4 regions of the Kluyvera sp. CRP genome follow, and region 4 is predicted to be linked to each of the others. Evidence: predicted binding sites of a transcription regulator. Region 4 holds the regulator's gene; each other region holds the start of a gene.
What was found. The regulator PurR, encoded in region 4, represses purine synthesis genes. The targets are predictions, from matches to a motif close to CANGCAAACGTTTGCNTG.

Region 1 (7,559 bases), 1.0 Mb from region 4:
TCCCCTTTATCCCGAACGAACCATGACCGACGCTCTGGCCAACAACCGCATTAACATTCGCGCGCTGCGTTACTTTCAGGCTCTTGCTGAAGAACTGCATTTCGGGCGAGCAGCAGCGCGGCTGAATATCTCCCAGCCACCGCTGAGCATGCAGATTAAAGAGCTGGAAGAGACGCTGGAAACAAAATTGTTTGAACGAACCAGTCGGAAAGTGGTACTGACCCGCGCCGGGCTGGTCCTAAAAACCGAGGTTGACCGCATCCTGAGCGCCACCGAGCAGTCGTTGAACTACGTGCGGCAAATCGGTCGCAGCGAGAACCTGCATATCACCATCGGTATTGTCGGCAGCGCACTGTGGGGCACCCTACTGACGCGGCTGAAAACGTTTAAGGCGAAGAATCCGGGGGTCGAGTGGAGTCTGCGCGAGCTGTCGCAGCATCAGCAAATTGACGCGCTGCGCGCCCGCACTATCGACATCGCCATTAACCGCAACGTCCTGCCTTATGCTGAAACCAACATCCGTAACCAGCTGATTGCCCATGAATCTATCGCTCTCGCAGTGCCGGAGAACGATCCGTTGTGCCAGCTAAGCTCGGTTCCCTTAACCGCGCTGGCCACCAGACCGCTGATTTCACTCTCCTTTGAACAGAGCGACTTCGCTCGTCAGCTGCACGACCGCTGCGTGGAGGCGGGGTTTTATCCGTTAATTACCCATCAGGTAAACGAGCCGCAAACGGCGTTAGCGCTGGTGAGCGCGGGAATGGGGCTATCGCTGTTGCCGGAAACCTGCGGGTTGATTCACTGGCCGGGCGTACGTTTTCTGCCGCTTGCACAAGCGGTACCCGCCGATCTTTATGCATTGTGGTACGACGAACCGCTGTCAGAGCTGATGACGGCGTTTGTGGAGGGGCTACAAGGGCGGGAACCCCCTCTCTCTGGCAGAGAGAGGGGTTAAAGCTTACTTACGGCGCCAGGTTGTGCCCTGCGGGCCATCTTCCAGCACGATGCCCATCTCGTTGAGACGGTCACGTGCGGCGTCGGCCGCCGCCCAATCTTTCGCTTTACGCGCGTCCAGGCGCTGCTGGATTAACGCTTCAATTTCAGCCACTTCGCCGTCGTCTGCCTGCGCACCGCTTTGCAGGAAGGCTTCCGGCTCCTGCTCCAGCAGGCCCAGCACGGCAGAAAGCTTACGCATATGCGACGCCAGCGCGTTCGCAGCCTGCATATCTTCAGCCTTCAGGCGGTTCACTTCACGCGCCATATCGAACAGCACGGAGTAAGCTTCCGGGGTATTGAAATCGTCGTCCATCGCTTCAATAAAGCGCGCTTCGAACGCTTCGCCGCCCGCCGCCGGGACGGATGTGTCGGTACCGCGCAGCGCGGTGTACAGACGCTCCAGCGCGGAACGCGCCTGCTTGAGGTTCTCTTCGCTGTAGTTCAGCTGGCTACGGTAGTGGCCGGACATCAGGAAGTAACGGATGGTTTCGGCGTCGTAGTACTTCAGCACATCGCGCACGGTAAAGAAGTTACCCAGCGATTTGGACATCTTTTCGCGGTCAACCATCACCATGCCGGAGTGCATCCAGTAGTTCACGTACTCACCGTCGTGCGCGCAGGTAGACTGGGCGATTTCGTTTTCATGGTGCGGGAACATCAGATCCGAACCGCCGCCGTGAATATCGAAATGGTTGCCCAACTGCTTGCAGTTCATCGCGGAACATTCAATATGCCAGCCCGGACGGCCTTCGCCCCACGGAGACGGCCAGCTCGGCTCGCCTTCTTTGGACATCTTCCACAGCACGAAGTCCATTGGGTTACGCTTCACGTCAACCACGTCAACGCGCGCGCCGGCCTGCAACTGGTCCAGATCCTGACGCGACAGCTTGCCGTAGTTTGGATCGGTCGGCACCGAGAACATCACGTCGCCGTTGTCCGCCACGTAGGCGTGGCCTTTAGCGATCAGCTGCTCGGTGATTTCAATGATTTCGTGGATATGGTGCGTGGCGCGCGGCTCCTGATCCGGACGCAGAATATTCAGCGCGTCGAAATCGTTGTGCATCTCGGCGATCATACGATCCACCAGCGCGACAAAGCTTTCACCGTTCTCGTTGGCGCGTTTGATAATTTTGTCGTCAATATCGGTGATGTTACGCACGTACTTCAGCTTATAGCCGAGGAAGCGCAGATAGCGCGCCACCACGTCAAAGGAGACGAAGGTACGGCCATGGCCGATATGACAGAGATCGTAAACGGTGATACCACACACGTACATGCCCACTTCTCCGGCATGAATGGGCTTAAATTCCTCTTTTTGGCGGGTCATTGTGTTGAAGATTTTTAGCATCGAGAATTCCATGTTTACGTGTGTGAACCGGGCTTTCGCCTGAAACGGTATATTCTACCCGTAATTCAACCCGGAAGCAGCACACAATGCAAGGTGATCGATGTTCCGGGTTATGCTATAACAGACGCCTATATGCCGCCCACAGGCGGGCTAAAGCACCACTTTAAACGGAACAGGATGCAGAAATGGTTACTTTCCACACTAATCACGGCGACATCGTCATCAAAACTTTCGACGACAAAGCGCCGGAAACAGTCAAAAACTTCCTGGACTACTGCCGCGAAGGTTTCTACAACAACACGATTTTCCACCGTGTTATCAACGGTTTCATGATTCAGGGCGGCGGCTTCGAGCCGGGCATGAAGCAGAAAACCACCAAAGAAGCGATCAAAAACGAAGCCAACAACGGTCTGAAAAACACCCGTGGCACGCTGGCCATGGCGCGTACCCAGGCTCCGCACTCCGCGACCGCTCAGTTCTTCATCAACGTAGCAGACAACGACTTCCTGAACTTCTCCGGCGAAAGCCTGCAGGGTTGGGGCTACTGCGTATTTGCTGAAGTGGTTGAAGGCATGGACGTGGTTGACAAGATCAAAGGCGTTTCTACCGGCCGCAGCGGTATGCATCAGGACGTTCCAAAAGAAGACGTTGTGATTACAAGCGTGACCGTCAGCGAGTAATCGGTGGCGACACTCTTTATTGCAGATTTGCATCTGCAAACGGAAGAACCGGCGATTACCGCCGGTTTTCTGCGTTTTTTGCACGGTGAAGCTCGTCAGGCCGACGCGTTGTACATCCTTGGCGACCTGTTTGAAGCCTGGATTGGCGACGATGACCCCAACCCGCTACATCGTGAAATGGCCATTGCCATTAAATCGCTGGTTGATTCCGGCGTCCCCTGCTTCTTTATTCACGGCAACCGTGATTTCCTGATTGGCAAACGCTTCGCCCGCGAGAGTGGCATGCAGTTGCTGCCTGAAGAACAGGTACTCACGCTTTATGGCCGCCGGGTGCTGATTATGCACGGCGACACGCTATGTACCGACGATCCGGGCTATCTCGCGTTTCGCGCCAAAGTACACACCCCGTGGATCCAGAAGCTATTCCTCGCCCTGCCGCTGTTTATCCGCCGCCGTATCGCGCAGAAGATGCGTAGTGACAGCAAGGCCGCCAACAGCAGTAAATCGATGGAAATCATGGACGTCAACCCGCGGGCGGTGGTTGAGGTGATGGAAAAGCATCAGGTGCAGTGGCTGATTCACGGCCATACCCATCGCCCGGATATCCACACGCTAAGCGCCAACGGCGGGCAGGCGCACCGCGTGGTGCTCGGCGCATGGCACAACCACGGTTCTATGGTCAAAGTGACCGCGGAAGACGTTGAGCTGATCCCCTTCCCGTTTTAATTTTTCCGCCGTAATCAGCCGTCCCACGGCGACGCAACCGTTTTCCTTGCCCATTTTCCGTGTTATTCTCTGTGGCCTCTAACGTCGTGTGCAGCACACCCACAGGAGTTTTCAGACGCATGTCTTCCCGCAATAATCCGGCACGTATCGCCATCGTGATGGGGTCCAAAAGCGACTGGGCTACCATGCAGTTCGCCGCAGAAATCCTCGATATTCTGAACGTACCTCACCATGTTGAAGTGGTTTCCGCCCACCGCACGCCCGATAAACTGTTCAGCTTCGCCGAAGACGCCGAAAGCAACGGTTATCAGGTGATTATTGCCGGTGCCGGCGGCGCTGCGCACTTACCCGGAATGATTGCCGCCAAAACGCTGGTCCCGGTATTGGGTGTCCCCGTCCAGAGCGCCGCATTAAGCGGTGTCGATAGCCTCTACTCCATCGTGCAGATGCCGCGCGGAATTCCGGTCGGTACGCTGGCGATTGGTAAAGCCGGTGCCGCTAACGCCGCCCTGCTCGCCGCGCAGATTCTGGCTCAGCACGACGCGGAACTGCATCAGCGCCTCGCCGACTGGCGTAAAGCGCAAACCGATGAAGTGCTGGATAACCCGGACCCGCGAGGTGCCGCATGAAGCAGGTCTGCGTGCTGGGCAACGGGCAGCTAGGTCGTATGCTGCGCCAGGCCGGTGAGCCGCTGGGCATCGCCGTCTGGCCGGTCGGTTTAGAAGCCGACCCTGCCGCCGTGCCGTTTCAGCAGAGTGTGATCACCGCTGAAATCGAGCGCTGGCCGGAAACCGCCCTCACTCGCGAGCTGGCGGAGCACACCGCGTTTGTGAACCGTGACGTTTTCCCGATCATTGCCGACCGTCTGACGCAAAAGCAGCTGTTCGATAAGCTCAATCTGGCAACCGCGCCGTGGCAACTGCTGGCCCGCGCCGATGAGTGGCCTGGCGTTTTTGACCGTCTGGGCGAGCTGGCGATCGTTAAGCGCCGCACCGGCGGCTACGATGGCCGCGGCCAGTGGCGTCTGCGCAAAGACGACACCGCGCAGCTGCCGGACGAATGCTATGGCGAATGCATCGTTGAGCAGGGCATTAACTTCTCCGGCGAAGTGTCGCTGGTTGGCGCCCGAGCCCACGACGGCAGCACCGTATTCTATCCGCTGACGCATAACCTGCATCAGGACGGCATTCTGCGCATGAGCGTCGCCTTCCCGCAGGCCGACGCCCAGCAGCAGGCGCAGGCGGAAGCCATGCTCAGCGCCATTATGCAGGAGCTGAACTACGTTGGCGTGATGGCGATGGAGTGCTTCGTCACCCCTGGCGGTCTGCTGATCAACGAGCTGGCGCCCCGCGTACACAACAGCGGCCACTGGACGCAAAACGGCGCCTCCATCAGCCAGTTCGAGCTGCATCTGCGCGCCATTACCGACCTGCCGCTGCCGCCGCCGGTAGTTAATAGCCCGTCGGTGATGGTCAACCTGATTGGTTCCGATCTGAACTACGACTGGCTGAAGCTGCCGCTGGTGCACCTGCACTGGTACGACAAAGAGGTACGACCGGGCCGTAAAGTAGGCCATCTCAACCTCAACGACAGCGATACAGGCCGCCTGAGCGCGACGCTGGAAGCGCTGGTGCCGCTGCTGCCGGGCGAATACGCCAGCGGCATTGCCTGGGCGCAAACGCGTCTGAAATAGACCTTTCGTGCCGGGGAAAGTATCTAACGCTTCCCCGGCCCCCTCCTTGAAGCGTAAAATCCTGCCCTGACCGCCTTACCCCCACTTTGTTAGAGAAGGATTGCCCATGAAAAATGGGACGGATTACTGCGCTATTCTGCGCGCAGAAACGCCCATCATTGACGTTCGCGCGCCGGTTGAGTTTGCGCATGGCGCGATGCCCGCCGCAGTCAACCTGCCGTTAATGAACGATCAAGAGCGCGCTGCCGTTGGTACCTGCTATAAACGTCAGGGGCCGGAAGCCGCGCTGGCGCTGGGGCACGAACTGGTCTCCGGCGAAACGCGCCAGCAGCGCATAGCAGCGTGGCTGGAGGCCTGTCGGCAGGCGCCGCAGGGCTATCTGTGCTGCGCGCGCGGTGGGCAGCGTTCGCATATCACACAAAGCTGGATTAAGGCCGAAGGCATTGACTATCCGCTGATCGTCGGCGGCTACAAGGCGCTGCGCCAGGCGGCGATGCAGGCCACGGAAGAGCTGGTGCGCCACCCGATCGTGCTGATCGGCGGCTGCACCGGCAACGGCAAAACGCCGCTGGTCCGCCAGCAGCCGCAGGGGATCGACCTTGAAGGGCTGGCGCATCATCGCGGTTCATCGTTTGGCCGTACGCTTGACGCGCAGTTTTCACAGGCCACCTTTGAGAACCATCTGGCTACGGCGCTGCTCAAAGGGGCACATCAACAGGAGCGCGTTCGCTGGGTGCTGGAAGATGAAGGCCGGATGATCGGCGCGAATCATCTGCCGGAGTGTCTGCGGGATCGGATGGCCGAGTCGCCGATCGCGGTAGTGGAAGATCCGTTCGATCTGCGTCTTGAGCGCCTGCGTGAAGAGTATTTCACCCGCATGCATCACGATTTCCTCGCCGCCTATGGCGAAGAAAAGGGCTGGCTGGAGTACTGCGAATACCTGCATCACGGCCTGTTCGCCATTCGCCGTCGTCTGGGGTTACAGCGCTTTGCTGAACTGACGGCGACGCTCGACGACGCGCTGGCCGAACAGCAGCGCAGCGGCTCCACCGAGGCGCACTTCGCCTGGCTGGTGCCGCTGCTGAACGAGTATTACGACCCGATGTACCGCTATCAGCTAGAGAAAAAAGCCGACAAGATTGTCTTTCGCGGCACATCGGAAGCGGTCGTCCACTGGCTGGCTACGCACGCTTAAGCTTTAAATAGCCAGCAGGCCGCAAAGTGACGCGGCGCGATCTCCTGCATTGGCGGCTCCTGCTGCTGGCACTGCGGCATGACATGCGGGCAGCGGCTGCAAAATCGGCAGCCGCGAATGTCCGCCGTCGGGCTCGGAATCTCGCCCTTCAGCCCGCCTTCTTCCAGTTGCCGCACGCGTGGATCAGGCACCGGTACCGACGCCAGTAGCGCCTGGGTATACGGGTGCGCGGGCCGCTGATACAGTTCTCCGGCAGGCGCGACTTCGACCAGTTTGCCGAGATACATCACCCCGATGCGGCTGGAAATATGCCGCACCATCGACAGATCGTGGGCTATGAACAGATAGGTCAGCCCTAGCTCCTGCTGGAGATCCTGCAGAATATTGACCACCTGCGCCTGCACCGATACGTCCAGCGCCGACAGCGGTTCGTCGCACAACACAAACTCCGGATTCACCGACAACGCGCGGGCAATGCTGATACGCTGGCGCTGGCCGCCGCTAAACTCATGCGGGAAGCGCGTCAGATGCTCGGATTTCAGGCCGACTTTGTCGAGCATTTCCGCCGCGCGTTCACGCTGGGTCTGCGCATCATAGCCATGAATCTTCATCGGCTCCGCCACCAGCTGCTGCACCGTCATGCCGGGGTTCAGCGACGACCACGGGTCCTGAAATATCGCCTGCATCCGGCGGCGTAGCGGCTTAAGGGTTTTCTCCGACGCCTGGGCAATCTCCTGCCCGGCAAAGGCAATGTCGCCGGAGGTAATGTCGAACAGGCGTAAAATGGCGCGCCCCACCGTCGATTTGCCGCAGCCGGACTCCCCCACCAGGCCGAATGTCTCCCCCGGCTGAATATCAAAGCTGACGCCATCCACCGCTTTCACCAGCCGTTTGGGGCCTAACAACCCGCCATTCAGCGCA
Region 2 (7,559 bases), 1.5 Mb from region 4:
CTGCCAGGGTGACCAGCAGGCCGCCGTCGGAACGGTCGTGGTAGGCCAGCAGTTTACGCTGCGCCACCAGCGCCTGAATCGCGTCGTAGAAGCCTTTCAGCTGCGCCACGTCGCGCACGTCGGCCGGCTTGTCGCCCAGTTGACGGTACACCTGCGCCAGCGCCGTTGCGCCCAGCGCGTTGTGGCCCTTGCCGAGATCAATCAGCAGCAGGGCGTTGTCTTCGGTCACCAACTGCGGCGTGATGGTGTGGCGAACGTCTTCCACGCGGGCAAAGGCGGAAATCACCAGCGACAGCGGCGAAGTCATTTCGCGCTGTTCGTTGCCTTCCTGCCAGCGGGTTTTCATCGACATCGAGTCTTTGCCCACCGGAATGGTGAGGCCCAGCTGCGGGCACATCTCTTCACCGATGGCTTTCACCGCTTCGTACAGACCGGCGTCTTCACCCGGGTGACCGGCGGCGGACATCCAGTTTGCCGACAGCTTAATATGTTTGATATCGCCGATCTGCGTGGCGGCGATGTTAGTCAGCGCTTCCCCTACCGCCAGACGAGCGGAGGCAGCGAAGTCCAGCAGCGCGACTGGCGCACGTTCGCCGATAGACATCGCTTCACCATAGTAGCTGTCGAGGCTGGCGGTCGTGACCGCACAGTTGGCTACCGGAATCTGCCACGGGCCAACCATCTGGTCGCGCGCCACCATACCGGTAACGGTACGGTCGCCGATGGTCACGAGGAAGGTTTTCTCGGCGACGGTCGGCAGGTGCAGCACGCGGTTGACCGCGTCAGCCAGCGTAATCTGCTCACGCGCCAGCGCTTCGCCCTTCGCTTTCAGCGTCTGTACGTCGCGCGTCATCTTCGGCGTTTTGCCCAGCAGCACATCCAGCGGCATGTCGATCGGCTGGTTGTCAAAATGGCTGTCGCTCAGGGTTAAATGCTGCTCTTCGGTTGCTTCACCAATCACCGCGTACGGTGCGCGCTCGCGCTTGCACAGTTCGTCGAACAGCGGCAACTGATCGGCGGCGACCGCCAGCACATAGCGTTCCTGGGATTCGTTACACCAGATTTCCAGCGGGCTCATGCCCGGCTCATCGCTCAGGATGTCGCGCAGCTGGAATTTACCGCCGCGCCCACCGTCGCTCACCAGCTCCGGCATGGCGTTAGACAGACCGCCCGCGCCGACGTCGTGAATAAACAGAATCGGGTTGGCATCGCCCAACTGCCAGCAGCGGTCGATAACTTCCTGGCAACGACGCTCCATTTCCGGGTTGTCGCGCTGTACGGAAGCAAAGTCGAGGTCAGCGTCAGACTGACCGGAGGCCATTGAAGAAGCCGCCCCGCCGCCGAGGCCGATATTCATCGCCGGGCCGCCAAGGACGATCAGCTTCGCGCCAACGACGATCTCGCCTTTCTGCACGTGATCGGCGCGAATGTTGCCGATCCCGCCCGCCAGCATGATCGGCTTATGGTAGCCGCGCAGCTCTTCGCCGTTATGGCTGTTGACCTTCTCTTCGTAGGTACGGAAGTAACCGGTGAGCGCCGGGCGACCAAATTCGTTGTTGAACGCCGCGCCGCCCAGCGGGCCGTCGGTCATGATATCCAGCGCGGTAACGATACGTTCCGGCTTGCCGAAATCTTCTTCCCACGGCTGTTCGAAGCCAGGAATACGCAGGTTGGAAACAGAGAAGCCCACCAGCCCGGCTTTCGGCTTCGCGCCGCGCCCGGTGGCGCCTTCATCACGAATTTCACCGCCTGAGCCGGTTGCCGCGCCCGGCCACGGAGAGATGGCCGTCGGGTGGTTGTGAGTTTCCACCTTCATCAGGATATGGGCTGGTTCCTGATGGAAATCGTAGCGACCGGTTTTGTGGTCGGCGAAGTAACGTCCAACTTCAGAGCCTTCCATCACCGCGGCGTTGTCTTTATAGGCCGACAGCACGTGATCCGGGGTGGTTTCGAAGGTGTTTTTAATCATTTTAAACAGCGACTTCGGCTGCTGTTTACCGTCGATAATCCAGTCGGCGTTAAATATCTTGTGGCGACAATGTTCGGAGTTGGCCTGCGCGAACATGTACAGCTCGATGTCGTTCGGGTTGCGCCCCAGTTTGCTGAACGCATCCTGCAGATAGTCGATTTCATCCTCCGCCAATGCCAGGCCGAGACGCACGTTGGCGTCAATCAGCGCCTGACGGCCCTGGCCGAGCAGATCGACGCTGGAGACCGGTGCAGGCTGATGATGCGCAAACAGTTTTTCGGCATCCTGTAAGGAAGCAAACACGCTCTCCATCATGCGGTCGTGCAGCTCCGCCGCCACGGCGTTCAGCTGCGCGTCGGTCAGGCTTGCGGCTTCAACGTAGTAGGCCACCCCGCGTTCCAGACGCAGCACCTGCTGCAGGCCACAGTTGTGGGCGATGTCAGTAGCTTTGGAAGACCAGGGAGAGATAGTGCCAGGACGGGGAGTGACGAGCAGCAGTTTACCGGTAGGGGTATGGCTGTTGAGGCTTGGGCCATACTGCAACAGTCGCTCGAGTCGGGCCCGCTCGTCTTCGGTCAGCGGCGCGTCCAGGTCGGCAAAATGGACATACTCGGCGTAAATATTGCTTACCGGGAGGTTGGCTGCCTGAAACCGCGTCAGCAGTTTGTTAATACGAAATGCAGACAGTGCAGGCGAACCACGCAGAATTTCCATCATAAGTCTCTCGTCTTCTCAGCTTTCAGTGTGCGCAATGGGGGAGAACGGCGGCTATTATAGAGAATCCTGCGGCCTGACGAAACCGTTTGCGTCGAAATAAAATCATCTCTCGTCTTTACCAATAGGTGTGACGCACATCGCGAATCAGTTGCCAACTGGCGTAATCTTAAGCAAAATGCCGCTCATTCTGTAACAAACCGTAATGTTATCAGGGACACACTCGGGTACTTCAGCGAATTAACCGTTTGAAAAAATTAAAGATTAATTATCTGCTGATCGGCGTTGTCACGTTGCTGCTGGCAGCGGCCCTTTGGCCCTCACTCCCCTGGTTTGGCAAACCAGAGAATCGCATCGCCGCCATTGTGGAGCGGGGGGAGCTGCGCGTCAGTACCGTCCAGTCGCCGCTGACCTACGCCACCATTAACGGCAAAGTGTATGGGCTTGATTACGAGCTGGCCCAACAGTTTGCCGACTACCTCGGCGTCAAACTGAAGATAACCGTGCGTCAGAATATCAGCCAACTGTTTGACGACCTGGACCACGGCGATGCCGATTTACTGGCCGCCGGGCTGGTCTATAACACTGAACGCGTACAGAACTACCAGGCGGGGCCAACCTACTACTCCGTCTCACAACAGCTGGTCTACCGTGTGGGCAGCAACCGCCCGCGTAGCCTGAGTAATGTCACCGCAGAGCAACTCACCGTCGCGCCGGGGCAGGTGGTCATCAACGATCTCCAGACGTTAAAAGAGAAGAAATACCCCGACCTCGCCTGGACGGTGGATGACAAACGCGGTTCGGTCGATCTTATGCAGGTGGTCATCGACGGTAAACTCAACTACACGATCGCGGATTCCGTCGCCATCGGACTGTTCCAGCGCGTACATCCCGAGCTGGCCGTCGCGCTCGACGTCACCGACGAACAGCCGGTGACCTGGTTTAGCCTGAAAGACGGCGACAACACGCTTTCTGCAGCCATGCTCGACTTTTTCAATAATATGAATGAAGACGGCACCCTCGCCCGCCTTGAAGAAAAGTACCTTGGGCACGGCGACGACTTTGACTACGTCGATACGCGCTCTTTCCTGCGCGCGGTCGATAACGTCCTGCCCGACCTGCAACCGCTCTTTGAAAAGTACGCCAGCGCAATAGACTGGAAGCTGCTGGCGGCCATCTCCTACCAGGAATCGCATTGGGACCCGCTGGCAACCTCGCCGACCGGGGTACGCGGCCTGATGATGCTGACCAAAAATACCGCCCAGAGCTTAGGCCTGAGCGATCGTACCGACGCCGAGCAGAGTATCAGCGGCGGCATGCGTTATCTGCAGGACATGATGGATAAGGTGCCGGACAGCGTGCCACAGGAAGAGAAAATCTGGTTTGCGCTCGCCGCCTATAACATGGGCTACGCGCATATGCTCGACGCCCGCGCGCTGACAGCGAAGCAAAAAGGCAACCCGGACAGCTGGGCGGACGTAAAACAGCGCCTGCCTTTGCTCAGCCAGAAGCCATGGTACAGTAAGCTGACCTATGGCTACGCGCGCGGCCATGAGGCCTATACCTACGTCGAGAACATCCGTAAGTACCAGATAAGCCTGGTGGGCTATTTGCAGGAGAAAGAGAAGAAGGCGACGGAGCGGCTGGAGATCGCAGAGGCTTACCCGGTGGTGACCCTTGATGAGCTTCACCGCGACAGCAATCTTTTCGGGCTGTTCTCCTTTTTACGCCAGGACAGCCAGAGCGGCAACGACGCCTCTCTGCTCTATTTTCCGGCGAAACACTAGATTACCGTTCAAAAACGCCGACAGCGTCACGCTCGTTTCCGCGCCAGTGCCAAATCAAGCCGATGACTCGGCAAAGACGCTGTTATCTAATACCTCTATGCTCAGGCCGGATCGCTAATACGGCCAACTATCCCATGAGTTTAATGAGGTTTGTATGGAAACAAAAACGGCGTCTCCCTGGAGATTACGGCTTGGTTTTTCCGTAGCCGATATTTCCTGTAATTTAGTGTGGCAATTAATTTCATTATATTTAATGTATTTCTATACCGATATAATGAAGCTCCCAGCCTATTATATCGGCATTATGTTTTTGATCACACGACTGGCCGACGGGGTCACGGACGTATTAATGGGGATCCTCATTGATAATACCAGTACCCGTTGGGGCCGCTGTCGTCCGTGGCTGGCGATTGGCGCCATCCCTTTTGGCCTGTTATGTATTCTCGCCTTTTATATTCCAGACTTCGGCACTACTGGCAAACTAATATGGGCGTTTATCACCTATTTTTTATTGTCGGTGATGTTTACGGTAGTCAATATTCCGTATAACGCGATGCTCCCTTTCTTAAGCAACGATGCGCATGAACGTACCGTGCTTTCCTCCGTGAGAATAATGTTCAGTTTTATTGGTTCGACGATTGTCTCGGTCGCCACGCTGCCATTGGTCAATTGGTTGGGCAACGGTAATCAGGATCGTGGGTTTATCTATACCGCCACGCTGTTCGGCGTGCTGTCGACTTTCTTTCTGTTTGTCAGCTTTTGCAACGTGAAAGAGCGCTACGCCATTACGCCGGAAAAAATGACCCTGCGTCGCGCCTGGCAGGGGCTCAAAGAGAACACGCCGTGGAAGGTGTTCGCCATCAATATTCTCTTTATGTGGGGCGCGTTCTTTTTACAGTCCGGCGCGCTTATCTACTTCTTTAAATATTACGTGGGTAACACCGCGCTCACCTCCGTGGCGGCAGGTATCGCCTCGTTTGTACCGCTGCTGGGCACGCTGACCGTGCCGTTCCTCGCCAAACGGCTGCGTAAGATTCAGGTGTATCAGTTGGCCTGCGCCATCAACCTCGGCGGTATGGTCATTATGATGCTCTCCGGCGTCAACGTCTGGGGGCTGATGTCCGGCGCGGTGCTGCTGGCGCTGGGCTTCGGGCAACGTAATGCTATCTATTTTTCCATGCAGGCCGATCCGGTGGACTACGGCGAGTGGAAAACCGGCATCAACACGGCGGGCATTCTCACCTCGGTAAACGGTTTTATCGGCAAGGTGGCGATGGCAGCAGCCGGGGCATTAAGCGGTTTTATGCTCTCGGCGACCGGTTACGTTGCGGAAGCGCAGCAGTCGGCGGCGGCGATTATGGCGATTAAAGCCTGCTATCTGTGGATCCCGGCGGGGTTAATTGTGGTCTCGATGCTGTGGATGGGGCGTTTTTATACCCTCGATAACCAGTATGAAGAGATTAAGAAGCAGCTCGCAGAACAAAAATTACTGAATGCAGAAGGTCTGGGGAATTGATGATGACAAGGCGTAATACTCGCGCAAAATGGATCTGGCTGGCCGGAGACTTTGAGATCCGCCACGCGTTATTGCAAAACCTGCAGCGCGAAGAGCGCGGTTTCGACTGGCCCGCCTACTGGCACGTAGAGGACTGCTGCAAAAGCGTCGTCTTTACCCGCCGCTACTGTTTTAGCGAACCGCAGACCTTCACCGTACAGGTAGAAGGTTCCGGCTACGCGCAGATTGACGGCAAAAAACAGCCGCTCAACGGCCCTCTCACCTGCCCGGTGGGCGAGCAAACGCTCACCTTCTACGTCGCCAATGCCAGCGGGCTTCCCGCGTTGCGCGTCGAAGGCGAGCGGGTCTTTAGCGATGAAAGCTGGTTGGCCAGTGACTATATCGACACCGCCCCGGTGGGCTGTGATGCGCTCTATACCTCGGCGCAGACCTCTCCCAATGCCGTTAACTTTGAGCGTGAACCACGGCTGCCGGTAAGCGAACGCGCGATGAATGGCGGCGTGCTTTTCGATTTCGTGCGCGTGGTTAATGGGGAGCTCGCGGTCAGCTTCAACAGCGATAAGCAACCGCCGGTGACGCTGTGCTATGGCGAATCCCAGGCGGAAGCGCTGGACACCCAATATTGCTACTACTCACAGACCAACGTCACGCCGGATTCCGCCATCCGTAAACGCGCCTTCCGCTACGTTTTTATTCCCGATGTCGCGCCTGGCGCAGTCAGCCTGGCGGCGGAGCATGAATTTATCGCCAAACCGCGTTGCGCCAGCTTCCACAGCAACGATCCGCTGATCAACCAGATCTGGCAGGTTTCGCGCGAGACTTTCGCCCTGTGCAGCGATCTGTTTTTCATCGACGGCGTGAAACGCGACCGTTGGATCTGGTCAGGCGATGCCTGGCAGTGCACGCTGATCAACCCATATCTGTTTTTCGATGAAGATATCAACCGCCGTACCCTGCTCGCCCTTCGCGGCCGCGACCCGATGCGCCAGCATATCAATACCATCGTCGACTACTCGCTGCTGTGGGTGATCAACATTGAGAAGCACTACCTGATGAGCAACGACGCGGCGTTTGTCCGTCAGGTATACGGCAAAATGGTCAGCCTGATGGAATGGCTGATGCCCGATATCGACGAAAGCGGTTTTATTCGCGGTAAAGAAGGCGACTGGATTTTTATCGACTGGGCCGAGATCGATAAAACCGGCGCGGTGTGCGCCGAACAGATGCTGCTGCTGAAGGCCTGGCGTTCGCTGGCGCTGTGCGCGGAGATCGTCGGCGCGGATCCTGCCGAGTGGCAGCGGCGGGCCGATAAACTGGCAGAAAGCATCGACCTCTTCTTCTGGGACGAAGAGCAAGGCGCCTATATCGATAGCTATGAGAGCGGCAAACGTCACGTGACTCGTCATGCCAACATCTTCGCGCTGATGTTTGATACCGTAACCCCCGAGCGGCGACAGACCATCGTCGAGCGAGTACTGATGAACGAGGCCATTGCCCCCATCGTCACCCCCTACTTCACCTTTTTCGAGCTGGATACGCTGTGCCAGTGCGGCCGACAGGATGTGGTCTGGCA
Region 3 (7,559 bases), 2.0 Mb from region 4:
TCACACTCATTTTACTCTTGTTTCTCGCCTGGCAGGCGCCGATGTTTAACGCCATCAGCTACCTGGTGCTGGCAGGCCTGTGCGCCACGCTGGTCGGCGATGCGTTAACCCAGCTACCGCGCCAGCGCATGCTGTACGCCGTGGGAGCATTCTTCCTCTCCCACCTGCTGTATACCATCTGGTTTACGAGCCAGCTCACCTTCACCTTCTTCTGGCCGCTGCCGGTTGTACTGCTGGTGATTGGCGCGCTGTGGGTGGCGGTTATCTGGACGCGGCTGGAAGAGATGCGCCTGCCGGTGCTGGCCTTTATCGGCATGACGCTGGTGATGGTGTGGGTCGCGGGCGAGCAATGGTTCCTGCGGCCAACCGATACCGCCCTGTCCGGCTTCGTCGGCGCGGCGCTGCTGCTTATCGGCAACATCGTCTGGCAGATGAGCCACTATCGTCGCCGCTTCCGCGCCGATACGGCGATCTATGCCGCCTGTTACTTTGCCGGGCACTTCTTTATCGTTCGCGCGCTTTATCTGTAATTTCCTGCTTGACTCTGGAGTCGACTCCAGAGTGTATGCTGCGCTTAATGAGACAACGATCATTAACCGGAGGATACAATGTCGACTCCAGAGACGCAGGGCAAAAAAGCCCCACAGTTCTCCTCATTTAAACTTGCCCCCGCGCCACAGCCGCAGGAAGACTGCTGCTGCGACAGCCAGTGCGCAACCGCTGAAGCCGCGCCAGAAAGCGCGCTGGAAGCACGCTATAGCTGGGTCGTCAACGGCATGGACTGTGCCGCCTGCGCCCGCAAAGTAGAGACGGCCGCAAGCCAGGTTGCCGGAGTCAAACAGGCAAAAGTGCTGTTTGCCACCGAAAAACTGCTGGTCGAGGCCGATGAAGATATTCGTGCGCAGGTGGAAAAAGCGGTCACTGCCGCAGGCTACACGCTGCGCAGCGAAGATGAGCCGCAGCCCGAGGTTCCAGAATCCCGCCTGAAGGAAAACCTGCCGCTGATTGCGCTGGTCGTGATGATGGCAATCAGCTGGGGCCTGGAGCAGTTTAATCACCCCTTCGGCAATCTCGCGTTTATCGTCACCACGCTGGTTGGGCTATACCCCATCGCCCGCCAGGCGCTGCGCCTGATGAAAAGCGGCAGTTGGTTCGCGATTGAAACGCTGATGAGCGTCGCAGCCATCGGCGCGCTGTTTATCGGCGCTACGGCGGAAGCCGCGATGGTGCTGCTGCTGTTTTTAATCGGCGAACGGCTGGAAGGTTGGGCGGCAAACCGCGCTCGTCAGGGCGTTAGCGCGCTGATGGCGCTGAAGCCGGACACCGCCGTGCGCGTGCGCGATGGCCAGCGTGAAACCGTGGCGCAGAAAGATTTGCAGCCCGGCGATGTGATTGAAGTGGCTGCCGGTGGCCGCCTGCCGGCTGACGGCAAGCTGATCACCCCCTTCGCCAGCTTTGACGAAAGCGCATTAACCGGTGAGTCGATCCCCGTTGAGCGCAGCGCCGGAGAGAGCGTTCCGGCTGGCGCCACCAGCGCCGACCGTCTGGTACAGCTGAGCGTCATCTCCAAACCGGGTGACAGCGCGATTGACCGCATCCTGCGTCTGATTGAAGAGGCGGAAGAGCGTCGCGCGCCGATCGAGCGCTTTATCGACCGCTTCAGCCGTATCTATACCCCTGTGATTATGGCGATTGCGCTACTTGTCACGCTGGTGCCGCCGCTGCTGTTCTCCGCCTCGTGGGAGGAGTGGATCTACAAAGGGCTGACCCTGCTGCTAATCGGCTGCCCGTGCGCGCTGGTGATATCCACCCCGGCGGCGATTACCTCTGGCCTCGCCACCGCCGCACGCCACGGTGCGCTGATTAAGGGCGGCGCGGCGCTGGAGCAACTTGGCCTGATTCGCCAGATGGCGTTTGATAAAACCGGCACGCTGACCCTCGGTAAACCGCAGGTGACAGCCATTATCGCCACCGCTGAACTGAGCGAAGACGCATTGCTGGCACAGGCTGCATCCGTAGAGCAAGGCTCCACGCATCCGCTGGCACAGGCGGTGGTGCGTGAGGCGCAACAGCGGAATTTGGCCATCCCGCAGGCAACCGCGCAGCGAACGCTGGTGGGCTCGGGCATTGAAGCGGAAGTAGAGGGTCAGCGCATCGTTATCTGCGCCGCAGGCAAATTCCCGGCCGAAGCGCACCTGGCGCAGATTCAGCAGTTAGAAAATGAGGGTAATACCGTTGTGCTGGTCACCCGCGACGACACGCTGCTGGGCATTCTGGCGCTGCGCGATACGGTACGCAAAGAGGCTCGCGAAGCGATTGATGGCTTGCGCGAATTGGGTATTCAGGGCGTGATTCTGACCGGCGATAACCCACGCGCCGCGAAAGCGATTGCCGATGAGCTGGGCATGACTTACCGCGCTAACCTGCTGCCTGCGGATAAGGTGAAAGAAGTCACCGCGCTGAACGTGCAGGGCCCACTGGCGATGGTTGGCGATGGCATCAACGATGCCCCGGCGATGAAGGCGGCGGCAATGGGGATTGCGATGGGTAGCGGCACCGATGTGGCGCTGGAAACCGCCGACGCCGCGCTCACCCACAACCGTCTGACCGGGCTGGTGCAGATGGTTCGCCTGGCGCGCGCTACTCACGCCAACGTGCGGCAAAATATCGCCATTGCGCTGGGGCTGAAGGGGATTTTCCTCGTCACCACGCTGCTGGGCATGACCGGGCTGTGGCTGGCGGTGCTGGCGGATACCGGCGCAACCGTACTGGTGACGCTGAACGCGCTGCGGCTACTGCGCAGAAAGTAGCGAGCCAACCCGGCCTACCGCTGTAGGCCGGGTTGCACCCTGAACGCTTACTCGTTAATCGCCTCAAGAATCACCAGCTGGTCGCTCACCAATTTCTTCGCTGCTGGTGAGCTTGCCGCCGCAAGCTCTGCCTGCAAGGCCGCCTGCTTTTGCTTCTTCGCCTGTGGGTCGCTAAACAGCAGCGCCTTCACATTGAACGACGCCACGTTGCTATAGCGTCCATCGTCGCTCATCGGCACGCTGATTTTGCCGTCATTCAGCAGCTTTTCGACGATCTTACGTTCACGATCGTAACCTTCGAGCCCAACCAGCTGCCAGCGCTGTACCGCCTGCCCCTGATAGTGACCTTTTTTCACCTCCGTCAGGTAGCGGATGGTCAGATTGCGGATGGTGCCCGCCTCTTCGCCATATTCCGCCTTGCTATCCGACAGTACCGGGAACTGCATACCTTCCAGCACGCCGCCTTTTTGCGTCAGGTGACCCATGCGGTAGCTGTTCATCCCGAGACGAATTGGCGTGCTGTCGGTCACTGGCGTACCATCCGCCATGTGCAGATCGCGAATACGCTGCCCGGCAGGCTGGCGCAGGTCAATCTTGTAGGTTACGCCGTCGAAGAAATCGTTGGTGGAATATTTAGACGCCCGGCGCTGCGGGTTAAAGCTGTAGGTGACGTCACCATCATGCAGCTGATTGAAGTAACCCGCCGACCACTCCATGTACTTTTTCAGCTCTTTGCCGGTCAACTGATACACGGTAATTTCGCCGCCCGCATACTGATAGTTAAAGGCGATATCTTTTGCCGTAATGGTGCCCACATTCAGTTTGGGTCGGTCGTTATCAATTTGCAGGGCAATCACCTGCGCCTTCGGCGCATAGTAGCGGCTGGCTTCCTGATACAGCTTGCTGATACCAGTGTCCTGAATATGGACCTGCGGAATGCCTTTCACCGCATCCGGCGGCACCAGATCCTGGCCAGTCAGTTGCGCGATCGGCCGATTGGCGTTGGCGCGCAGGATTGTGTGGTACGGCTGATAGACCTCTTCCAGCGCCTTGTCTGACGCCATGCCTTTGATGGAATAGGTATAACTGTCTTTGTTGATCAGCACATATTTGCCGTTGTGCTGCTCAAACTGCAGGTCGATACGCGACAGCGCGCGGCCGTATTTATCCGGTTCGGTCACGATGACGCCGTTAATCACCTCTTTATCGACCTTCACGTGCATATGCCCGGCGACGATGGCCGCCAGCTCAGGGTTAGCGCGCGCAATATCCCCGACGCCGGTCCCCGGGCGCTGGTTCTCGTTATCGATCCCCATGTGCGCCACCAGCACTATGGCATCCACCTCACCCTGAATCTGCTGGATGGTTTGCTTCACCGCCTGTACCGGGTCGGTAAAGTTAAGCCCTTTGACGCGGTCGGTGCCTTTAGCGAACTCAGCGGTCATCGGCGTATCCATACCGATAATGCCGATCTTCACTCCCTGACGTTCAATGATTTTATACGCAGGCAGATAAGGTTTGCCGCTGTCCCACAGAATATTGCCGGCCAGCGCCGAGCCTTTAAACTGGTTCAGCGAGGTCGACAGCGACGTCAGGCCAAAGTCGAACTCATGGTTGCCCATCACCCAGACGTCATAGTCCAGGGCGTTAAACCCGAGGATCATCGGGCTGGTTTTGTCGTTTTTGAAGGTTTCGACAAAGTTGCCCTGAATGGTGTCGCCCGCGTCGACCAGGATGACGTTCGGCTGCTGACTGCGCACTTCGCGCACCTGCGTCGCAATCTGGCTCAGGCTGCCCGCCAGATTTTCGGTATCCGTCGAGTAATCCCAGGGGACGAAGGTGCCATGGAGATCGGAAGTGCCCAGAATCGTGATATTGACCGGTTCAGCCATCGCCGTAGAGGTACCTAAACAAAGCAGCAGTGCTAAGAGTGATTTTTTCATTGTTATTTGTGGTGCCGGAAGGGAAATGAGGGGAAATTATGCGATTCACATCAATAATTTGGCCAGAGGCTTTACAGGGTAAACAATAAAACTGAGAGGCAGTTCAAGGTTAGGCGGGCTAGCGGAAGGGAAATGGCGGCCACGGTTTGAAAACAGTCCGGGTAAGGCCGCCGTTCGCGATTAATGGCTCTTGCGCAGCAAATACTGATACGGCAGCGACGCGGTCTGCTGGGCAATCAGCTCATGTTCCATAAAGCGGCAAAAGCCGGGAATATCGCGCGTGGTGGCGGGATCGTCGGCGATAATCAGCAACGTTTCACCCACCGGCATCGTGCGTACGGTTTTACGCACCATCATTACCGGCTCCGGGCAGCGCAGCCCTTGCGCGTCTAAGGTATGGTCGGGGCTGGAGAACAAATCGGTCATTATCATCTCGTCATCATAAAAATCGCGCCTAGTTTACGCCGACGGCGCAACGACGCAACCAGGTTAACGATTGCGCGAAAAACAACCATTGCAATGACGCACGAAAGCAGTATCATTCCGCCCCTGCAATGGGTTTGCAGTTTATTGGGTTCCCTCACCCCAACCACTAAAAAGGTACAATATGACTCCCTTTACCTCCATACAGCGCCGCCATGCGCTGGTCTGGCTATCGCTATTCCATCTGCTGGTGATCACCTCCAGCAACTATCTGGTGCAGCTGCCGGTAACGATTTTCGGCTTCCACACCACCTGGGGCGCGTTTAGCTTTCCGTTTATTTTCCTCGCCACCGATCTCACCGTGCGCATTTTTGGCGCGCCGCTGGCTCGACGTATTGTCTTTGCGGTGATGATCCCGGCGCTGATGATCTCCTACGTGATTTCATCGCTGTTTTATATGGGCCAATGGCAGGGTTTTGGCGCGCTCGCGCACTTTAACCTGTTCGTCGCCCGTATCGCCGCCGCGAGCTTTATGGCCTATGCGCTGGGGCAGATCCTTGACGTTCACGTGTTCAACCGCCTGCGCCAGAACCGTCGCTGGTGGCTTGCGCCGACGGCTTCCACGCTGTTTGGCAACATCAGCGATACGCTGGCGTTCTTCTTCATTGCCTTCTGGCGCAGCACCGACCCGTTTATGGCCGACCACTGGGTGGAAATCGCCCTCGTCGACTACTGCTTTAAAGTGCTTATCAGCATTATTTTCTTCCTGCCGATGTACGGCGTACTGCTGAATATGCTATTGAAAAGGCTGGCAGATAAATCTGATTTGTCAGCAATGCAGCCAGGTTAAAGGTTCATTTGACGGGTTGTGTTAAGATAGGCGGATGAGCCGTTTATGGCTATTTAGCGAAAGGAAGAAGTCAATGCGCAAATTGGTGAAATATGTTGGTATTGGCCTGCTGGTGATGGGGCTTGCCGCCTGCGACAACAGCGATACCAGCACGCCGGCACAGGGTTCGGCAGCCGCCAGCGATGCTGCGGGTCAGTCGATTAACCTGCTGGACGGTAAGCTGAGCTTCACGCTGCCTGCCGGGATGACCGACCAGAGCGGTAAACTGGGCACCCAGAGCAACAACATGCATGTCTACTCGGATGCCACTGGCCAGAAAGCGATCATTGTTATCGTTGGCGATAGCACCAATGAAGAGCTGTCCGTGCTGGCAAATCGTCTGGAAGAACAACAGCGTAGCCGCGACCCGCAGCTACAGGTGGTGACCAACAAATCCATCGAGATGAAAGGCCACACGCTGCAGCAGCTTGATAGCATCATCTCTGCCAAAGGGCAGACCGCTTACTCTTCCGTAGTACTGGGCAAAATCGACAACAAACTGCTGACACTGCAGGTGACGCTGCCAGCGGACAACCAGCAACAGGCGCAGGCTGATGCTGAGAAAATCATTAATACGCTGGTCATCAACTAATTTCGCTTGATGATCTCACGGCCTCTCGCGTGACTACGCCAGAGGCCGTTTTTTTAGCCGCCAGCCGAGCAGCAGCGCCACCGCCACCAGCCCCGCCGCCGCCAGATAGATTGTCGACACGCCCATCCATGCCATCATCAGCCCGGCCAGCGGCCCGGTGATGCCCAACGATAAATCCATAAATACGGTATAGGTCGCCAGCGCCGATCCCTGATTTTGCTGCGGCACGGCTTTTACCGCCACCACGCCCAGCGCCGGGAACACCAGCGAAAAGCCCGCGCCCGCCAGGAAAGTGCCAATCTTCGCCATCATTGGCGTCATCGCAATTCCTACCAGCAGTAGCCCCACCACCTCAACGGCAAAGCAAATCATCGCCACATTCAGTCCACCAAGGCGGTTAATGCCGTTCGGGAACAGCAGCCGTGTGCCGACAAACGCGCAGCTAAACAGAGTGAGCGCGAAGGCCGCGCCGTCCCAGCCTTTGGCGTCATAGAACAGGGTGATAAAGGTGGCGATCACGCCAAATCCCGCGGAGGCCAGCGCCAGCGCCATACCGTAAGGCCAGACGCGCCCGAGTACCGCCCGGAAGGACATCGGTTTGCCCTTTTTCGCTTTCACTTCATCACGGGGAAGCGCCGCCAGAATCGCCACGGCGGCGACGGCCATAATCGCCAGCGCCAGCCCCTGTAGGCCAATAAAGCGGTAACACAGCACGCCAAGCGGCGCGCCCATCGCCATCGCGCCGTAAGTGACGATACCATTCCAGGAGATCACCCGGCCAATATGCGGCGACCCGACAACGCCAACGCCCCACAGCGTCGAACCGGTACCGGCAAAGCTCTGGCCGATACCAAGAATCACGCGCCCCAGGCACAGCAGCGTCAGGCTTATCAACGGCCAGC
Region 4 (7,559 bases):
TCTGCAGGATATCAACATAAGCAAAGCGTTCGCCACAGGCAGACAGTGCCTGAACGGCCTGCGCAGAGAAGCCACAGCTTGGCAGCTTCGGGGAACCTTTCATGTACAGCAGGATCGGGTTTTCAGCGATCTGGCGCTGAATTTTTTCAATTGTTTCGCTCATTGTCTTGCTTCCTCAAACTTCTTTTTACGGCAGTAGTCCACCATTGTAGCGTTTTGCGGCCTGAACAGAAAATAACATTTTATTCACGCCTTACTATTTTATCGTCTGATGAGAGAAGTTGCCTTATAAATATGTGTTTATCGGCAGGCGGATAAAAAACTTGTTCATTTTTTAACTGAACCTGTATCAAATGATGTTTTTTTTTGCACTTGCTAACGAAACAGCGTTTTAGAGTGAAAAACACTATTAACATTTCGTGTTTTTATGGATTAGAATCGTTGAGTTTTGTAAACCATACCCAGGCAAGGATATTTAGCCTGCATACTCAGAGGGTTGTTCAGTGGCGCAGATAAAAAAATGGTCGTTCACGCTCTGTGCATTGTTGTTTACATCATTATCCTTCACGCCGTTGGCGCATGCTACAGGGCATGCCAAAACACCCACGGCGCAAAAGTCGCTTCCCGTAAAAGGCAGCGAACGTAAGAAAAAGAATACGGTCAGCAAATCCAACACCAAGAAAAAGACCGCCACTACCGTTACGAAGAAAAAAACCACATCGGTTGTCGCTAAAAAAGCGGCCCCCACCTCTCGCAAAACCGCCAACGTGGTGACCACCTGTAAGACGACGCGTAAAGGCCATAAGAAAACCTGCACCACTAGCCCGGTAGAAACACAACCCACCACGATTGCGCAGGCACACAAGGTTCGTGTCCAGAAAGCGCAGAAAACCGCGATGAACAAACTGATGGGTCAGTTGGGTAAACCTTACCGCTGGGGGGGGAACTCACCGCGTACAGGCTTCGATTGCAGCGGCCTGGTTTACTATGCGTATAAAGACCTGGTAAATATCCGCATTCCCCGCACCGCGAACGAAATGTATCACTTACGCGATGCCCGCCCGGTGAACCGTAGTGAACTGGAAAGCGGCGATTTAGTCTTTTTCCGTACCCAAGGCCGCGGCACCGCCGATCACGTCGGCGTATATGTCGGTAACGGCAAATTCATTCAGTCGCCGCGTACCGGTCAGGATATTCAGATTACCTCGCTCAGCGAAGATTACTGGGTCCGCCATTACGTTGGCGCCCGCCGCGTGGTGACCCCGAAGACCATTCGTTAATCACTTACCCCGTTTGTTAATAAACGGGGTAAGCTTATCTTTTCTCTCACCTTTTAATTTGCTACTCTATCCATACTCAATACAGGGTTATTGAGAGTACACAATAATAAAAGGAGAGTAGCAATGTCGTTCGAATTACCTGCATTACCGTATGCCAAAGACGCTCTTGTTCCACATATTTCCGTGGAAACGCTCGAGTATCATTATGGTAAACACCACCAGACTTACGTTACCAACCTGAACAACATGATCAAAGGCACCGCGTTTGAAGGTAAAACGCTGGAAGAGATCGTGCGCACTTCTGAAGGCGGCGTGTTCAATAACGCAGCTCAGGTCTGGAACCACACTTTCTATTGGCACTGCCTGGCGCCAAATGCCGGTGGCGAACCGACCGGTGCTGTCGCAGAAGCCATTAATAAATCCTTCGGCAGCTTCGCAGAGTTCAAAGCGCAGTTCACCGATGCCGCTGTGAAAAACTTCGGCGCTGGCTGGACCTGGCTTGTGAAGAAAGCAGACGGCTCTCTGGCCATCGTGTCGACCTCTAACGCGGGCACTCCGCTGACGACCGACGCCAAGCCGCTGCTGACCGTTGACGTGTGGGAACATGCTTACTATATCGACTACCGCAATGCGCGTCCGAACTACCTCGAGCACTTCTGGGCTCTGGTTAACTGGGCATTCGTAGCTGAAAATCTGTCAGCATAAGTAGCAAAAAACCCAGCGTCGCAAAGCTTCGCCGGGTTTGATTGATTAACGCAGAGGGAAACGCCTTCTGCGTTTTTTTGTTACTGGCTGGCGAAGGCCTCTTCACCATGACGACGGCCGCTCATGAACACCACCAGCAGGGCCAGCGCGGCGACAATCGCCCCCATCACCGGCACAAAGCTGTAGCCCAGTCCACCGGAAATCACCGCCCCACCGGCCACCGCACCCAACGCGTTACCCAGATTAAACGCCCCAATATTGACCGAAGATGACAGCCCCGGCGCTTCGTGCGCCACACGCATGACACGCATCTGTAACGGCGGTACCACGGCGAAGGTTGCCGCGCCCCACACCACCATGCTGAACGCGGCACCGACCTGTGTTTGCGCAAGGAACGGTATGGCCAGCATGATAGCCATTAACAGCAGCAGGAACCCCTTCAGCGTGCCGCTGACTGAACGGTCAGCAAATTTGCCACCGAGGTAGTTACCGATAGAGAACCCAACGCCAATCAGCACCAGCATCAGCGTAATGAAGCCCGGCGTCGCATCCGTGATCGTATGCAACACCGGTGAGATATAGGTGTAAAGCGTAAACATCGCGCCAGCGCCGAGTACGGTGGTCAGCAGTGCGGAAAGCACCTGTGGGCGCACCAGCACCGACAGTTCACGTTTCACATCAGGTTTTTCACCCGCCCCCCCCTTCGGCAAGGACAACCACAGACCGATAATGGCGATAATCCCCAGTCCCGCAGTCGCCAGGAACGACATACGCCAGCCGATTGTTTCACCCAGCCAGGTTGCTGCCGGCACGCCGCCAATATTGGCGATCGTCAGACCCATAAACATCGTCGCCACCGCGCTGGCCTGCTTATGTTTCGGCACCACGCTTGCCGCTACCACTGAACCCAGGCCAAAGAACGCACCGTGGTTCAGGCTGGTAATAATGCGCGACAGCATTAAGGTGGTGTAGTCCGGCGAGATGGCCGACAGCACGTTGCCAAGGGTAAAAATGGCCATCAGAAAGATCAGCGCGTTGCGGCGGGCACGATGAGAAAGCAGCAGCGTCATCAGCGGCGCACCGACCATCACGCCAACCGCATAGGCGCTAATCAGCATACCGGCAGCCGGGATCGAGACGTCAACGCCCTTTGCGATGACCGGCAGTAACCCCATCGGCGAGAATTCGGTGGTCCCTATGCCAAAAGCCCCAATGGCCAGCGCGAGTAAGGGAAAATTGATTTTCATGCAAAAGCTCCGATTGGCCGCACGACAGACGCGGCATGGCAATATAGGGCAAAAGCATGACATTAATCACAGAAAAGCAGAAGTGTACAAAACAGCAAAAGATTATTGCTAATTTGCTAACAATCAGACATGAGGGCGCGAACGCCCCCTCATGGAAGAATCAATGCAGAACAGCGGTAAGTCCAGCGGCGACGATCAACGCCAGCACAATAACGGTCGTGGTGAGTGACATCTTAAGTTCGGTACTCATCAATTTTTCTCCTTTTTATGACCACAGCAAAACTGAGCTCACTCATTTTTGCACAGATAATCGTAAAAATCTTCACAGATTTAGCAGGATGTTGGTTTTTGCTCTTCCACTTTGCGTCCGGATACGTCAAAATTCGACGCTTATTTATAAGCGTACCGGCCATTGACCCCCTCCTGTCGTCCTGTATCGTTTTCCTGGCGAACCGCAATCCACAAAATTGCGTCAGGGTGTATAAAGGCAAACGTTTTCGTTTCGAGTTTATCAGGGGCAGGCCAGGGTCTGGAGTGAGATGGAATGGCAACAATTAAAGATGTAGCGAAGCGCGCAAACGTTTCCACTACAACCGTATCACATGTAATTAACAAAACGCGTTTTGTCGCCGAAGAGACGCGGGAAGCGGTGTGGGCAGCGATTAAAGAGCTGCACTACTCGCCAAGCGCCGTTGCCCGTAGCCTGAAGGTCAACCACACCAAATCGATTGGTTTGCTGGCGACCAGCAGCGAAGCGGCCTACTTTGCTGAAATTATCGAAGCCGTTGAGAAAAACTGCTTCCAGAAGGGCTATACCCTGATCCTTGGCAACGCGTGGAACAATCTCGAGAAACAACGCGCCTACTTGTCAATGATGGCGCAAAAACGCGTTGATGGCCTGCTGGTGATGTGTTCCGAATATCCGGAATCCCTGCTCTCAATGCTGGAAGAGTATCGCCATATTCCAATGGTGGTGATGGACTGGGGCGAAGCCAAAGCCGACTTTACCGACTCGGTCATCGACAACGCCTTCGAAGGCGGCTATATGGCGGGACGTTATCTGATCGAACGCGGCCACCGTGATATCGGCGTCATTCCTGGCCCGCTGGAACGTAACACCGGCGCAGGACGCCTGGCTGGCTTTATGAAGGCCATGGAAGAAGCGCAAATCAATGTTCCGGCAAACTGGATAGTCCAGGGTGACTTCGAGCCGGAGTCTGGCTATCGCGCTATGCAACAGATTCTCTCCCAGCACCCGCGCCCTACCGCTATCTTCTGTGGCGGCGACATCATGGCCATGGGCGCGCTTTGCGCCGCCGATGAAATGGGGCTGCGCGTGCCGCAGGATATTTCGCTGATCGGGTATGACAACGTGCGTAACTCACGTTTCTTTACCCCGGCGCTGACCACCATTCATCAGCCGAAAGACTCACTTGGTGAGACGGCCTTCAATATGCTGATGGATCGTATCGTCAGCAAGCGCGAAGAGTCGCAGTCGATTGAGGTGCATCCGCGCCTGATCGAGCGACGTTCCGTGGCCGACGGCCCGTATCGCGATTACCGTCGTTAAGGGTTAACTGTGGGCGTCCTGAACGGGCGTCCGTAGCCACTCATCGTTTAGCGTCTCGCTATCCCCCAAATATTCCAGCAGCCAGCTTAATGCCGGCGACGCTTCGCTCTGTTGCCAGGTCAGACAACAGGCTGCATCCGGGAACGGATTCTCCAGTTCCAGCGCAACCCACTCTCCGCTTTCCAGCCACGGCTGCGCCAGATGTCCCGGCACCATCGCCGCACAAAGTCCGGCAGAAATACAGGTCTCCGACGACGACCAGTCCGGCACCACCACCCTCTTCTGGTTATCAAGCAGCCAGGTCGTTCGCTTGGGTAGCGACCGTGAGGTGTCTTCCCGTACCAGCGACGGCCAGTTGCGCAGCACGTCATCGCTCAGCGGCCCATCCATCTTCGCGAGCGGATGCGTACTGGCCACCACGCAGTGCCAGTTGAGCATGCCCATGTCGCGAAAGGCAAAACGGCCACCAACCGGGATGGCCTGCGTCGCGCCAATCGCCAGCTCCACGCGCCCATCCGCCAGCGCATCCCAGACGCCGTTAAACACTTCCTGATAGACAATCAGTTCGACGTCGCTGAAGTGGCGATAAAAATCGACAATCAGCTGACGGGTGCGCTGAGGTTTCACGATGTTATCAACGGCAATCGCCAGCTGGCCGCGCCAGCCGTTGGCAATCTGCTGACACTGCTGACGGGTGATCTGCATTTTTTTGATAACAGAACGCCCTTCTTTGAGAAACCATGCTCCCGCAGGCGTTAATTCAACATCCCGATGGCGACGTTCAAACAACGGCACCGCCAGCCATTCCTCAAGCTGTCGCACCGTATAGCTTACTGCAGAGGGCACCCGGTGTAGCTCCTGCGCCGCGGCGCTAAAGCTACCGTTGCGCGCGACCGCATCAACCACTTCCAGAGAATATTCAGACCACATTTTCTGCCTGCAAAAAATTTGAATCCATGCCTCAAATATTAGCGTTTCACAACCGGGAATGCACTCTCTACACTCAGCGGCACAGTGTGAACTACGATAAAAAAGGCAATTTATGCAACCTGGGAAAGGATTTTTAGTCTGGCTCGCGGGACTGAGCGTGCTGGGCTTCCTGGCTACCGATATGTACCTACCGGCGTTCGCCGCCATTCAGCAAGACCTGCAAACGCCGGCATCCGCCGTCAGCGCGAGCCTGAGTCTGTTCCTCGCGGGTTTCGCCGTGGCGCAGCTACTGTGGGGGCCGCTGTCTGACCGCTATGGCCGTAAACCGATCCTGCTGGCCGGTTTGACCATTTTTGCCATCGGCTGCCTTGGCATGCTGTGGGTTCGCGATGGTACCACCCTACTGGTGCTGCGCTTCGTGCAGGCGGTTGGCGTTTGCGCCGCCGCGGTGACCTGGCAAGCCATGGTTACCGATTATTATCCCGCTCAGCGCACCAACCGTATTTTTGCGACCATTATGCCGCTGGTCGGCCTGTCACCTGCGCTGGCCCCGCTGCTCGGCAGTTGGCTGCTGGCCCACTTTGATTGGCAGGCCATCTTCGCAACGCTGTTTATCATTACCCTGGTATTGATGCTGCCCGCTCTGCGCCTGAAGCCTGCCCACAATAAAAACGTCGCCAGTGAAGAGAAGCTCACGTTTTTACGTCTGCTGCGCAGTAAGGACTACCGCGGCAACGTGCTGATTTACGCCGCCTGCTCCGCCAGCTTTTTCGCCTGGCTGACCGGTTCGCCATTTATTCTGCATGAAATGGGCTACAGCCCGACGGTGATTGGTCTGAGCTATGTACCGCAAACCATCGCCTTCCTGATTGGCGGCTATGGCTGTCGCGCGGCGCTGCAAAAATGGCAGGGTAGCCAAATGTTGCCGTGGCTGCTGGTGCTCTTTGCGCTTAGCGTTATCGGGACCTGGGGCGTCGGCCTCGCGGAAGGCGTCTCCCTGACCGCGCTGTTGATCCCCTTCTGCATCATGGCAACCGCCAACGGGGCGATTTATCCCATTGTCGTTGCGCAGGCGCTGAAGCCCTTCCCACAGGCAACTGGCCGAGCTGCCGCGCTACAGAACACGTTGCAGTTGGGGCTGTGCTTCCTGGCAAGCCTGGCGGTCTCAACGCTGATTGCAACACCGTTGCTGACCACCACGAGCGTGATGCTGGTCACCGTGGTTCTCGCCGGCATTGGCTACCGCATGCAGCGCTCTGCACGTCGTGCTGAACGTCAAAATGAGCACGCGAGTTCCCACGCCTAAACATCACTCATATCAATGCCATAAGAAATGATTAGGGCGCTAAGTTTTTAGTTGAATCAATACACTTAGCGTCCTATACTGGATCGGCATCACATAATTAATATACATTAAACTAATTAAGCGGGAGCAGGATAGCTTCCCGTTAAACCATGGATTGGCTTTCGGCAAGGGGTTCTTCCCTTCCTCTGTGCTACGTCGGATAGCAGGCTCACGAATTTTTCGTGACATTTCTCACAAACCAGAAAAAAGCGTCTACGCTGTTTTAAGGTTCTGATCATCAGGTCGGGATGGAGAAGCTATGAGCTCATCGTGTATAGAAGAAGTAAGTGTACCGGACGACGACTGGTATCGCATCGTTAGCGAGCTGCTAAACCGAGCAGGTATTGAAATCAACGGCAATGCCTCCTGCGATATTCAAGTCAGAAATCCGCGTCTTTTCAAACGTGTTTTACAAGAAGGTTCGTTAGGCCTTGGCGAAAGCTATATGGACGGTTGGTGGGAATGTGACCGTCTCGATATCT

Region 1: a site for PurR is predicted at 3,781-3,798, ahead of purE (5-(carboxyamino)imidazole ribonucleotide mutase). Genes of this name have one in related genera too.
Region 2: a site for PurR is predicted at 2,762-2,779, ahead of purL (phosphoribosylformylglycinamidine synthase). Genes of this name have one in related genera too.
Region 3: a site for PurR is predicted at 5,239-5,256, ahead of tusA (sulfurtransferase TusA). Genes of this name have one in related genera too.

Annotation. Positions count from the first base shown of each region.
Region 1 covers NZ_CP082841.1:2,495,433-2,502,991, reverse strand. The annotation lists gene K7B04_RS11740 (LysR family transcriptional regulator) at 1-955, shown strand, start outside; gene cysS (cysteine--tRNA ligase) at 959-2,344, opposite strand; gene ppiB (peptidylprolyl isomerase B) at 2,530-3,024, shown strand; gene lpxH (UDP-2,3-diacylglucosamine diphosphatase) at 3,028-3,750, shown strand; gene purE (5-(carboxyamino)imidazole ribonucleotide mutase) at 3,870-4,379, shown strand; gene purK (5-(carboxyamino)imidazole ribonucleotide synthase) at 4,376-5,443, shown strand; gene mnmH (tRNA 2-selenouridine(34) synthase MnmH) at 5,550-6,638, shown strand; gene K7B04_RS11705 (ABC transporter ATP-binding protein) at 6,635-7,559, opposite strand, start outside.
Region 2 covers NZ_CP082841.1:4,972,549-4,980,107, forward strand. The annotation lists gene purL (phosphoribosylformylglycinamidine synthase) at 1-2,686, opposite strand, end outside; gene mltF (membrane-bound lytic murein transglycosylase MltF) at 2,932-4,470, shown strand; gene K7B04_RS23520 (glycoside-pentoside-hexuronide (GPH):cation symporter) at 4,625-5,986, shown strand; gene K7B04_RS23525 (amylo-alpha-1,6-glucosidase) at 5,986-7,559, shown strand, end outside.
Region 3 covers NZ_CP082841.1:1,457,760-1,465,318, reverse strand. The annotation lists gene K7B04_RS06795 (lysoplasmalogenase) at 1-530, shown strand, start outside; gene zntA (Zn(II)/Cd(II)/Pb(II) translocating P-type ATPase ZntA) at 609-2,810, shown strand; gene K7B04_RS06785 (5'-nucleotidase C-terminal domain-containing protein) at 2,858-4,753, opposite strand; gene tusA (sulfurtransferase TusA) at 4,934-5,179, opposite strand; gene K7B04_RS06775 (7-cyano-7-deazaguanine/7-aminomethyl-7-deazaguanine transporter) at 5,361-6,026, shown strand; gene K7B04_RS06770 (DcrB family lipoprotein) at 6,100-6,657, shown strand; gene K7B04_RS06765 (MFS transporter) at 6,691-7,559, opposite strand, start outside.
Region 4 covers NZ_CP082841.1:3,497,919-3,505,477, reverse strand. The annotation lists gene K7B04_RS16610 (Grx4 family monothiol glutaredoxin) at 1-163, opposite strand, end outside; gene K7B04_RS16605 (C40 family peptidase) at 504-1,280, shown strand; gene sodB (superoxide dismutase [Fe]) at 1,404-1,985, shown strand; gene K7B04_RS16595 (MFS transporter) at 2,066-3,232, opposite strand; gene K7B04_RS16590 (YnhF family membrane protein) at 3,393-3,482, opposite strand; gene purR (HTH-type transcriptional repressor PurR) at 3,777-4,802, shown strand; gene punR (DNA-binding transcriptional activator PunR) at 4,806-5,732, opposite strand; gene punC (purine nucleoside transporter PunC) at 5,845-7,038, shown strand; gene cfa (cyclopropane fatty acyl phospholipid synthase) at 7,337-7,559, shown strand, end outside.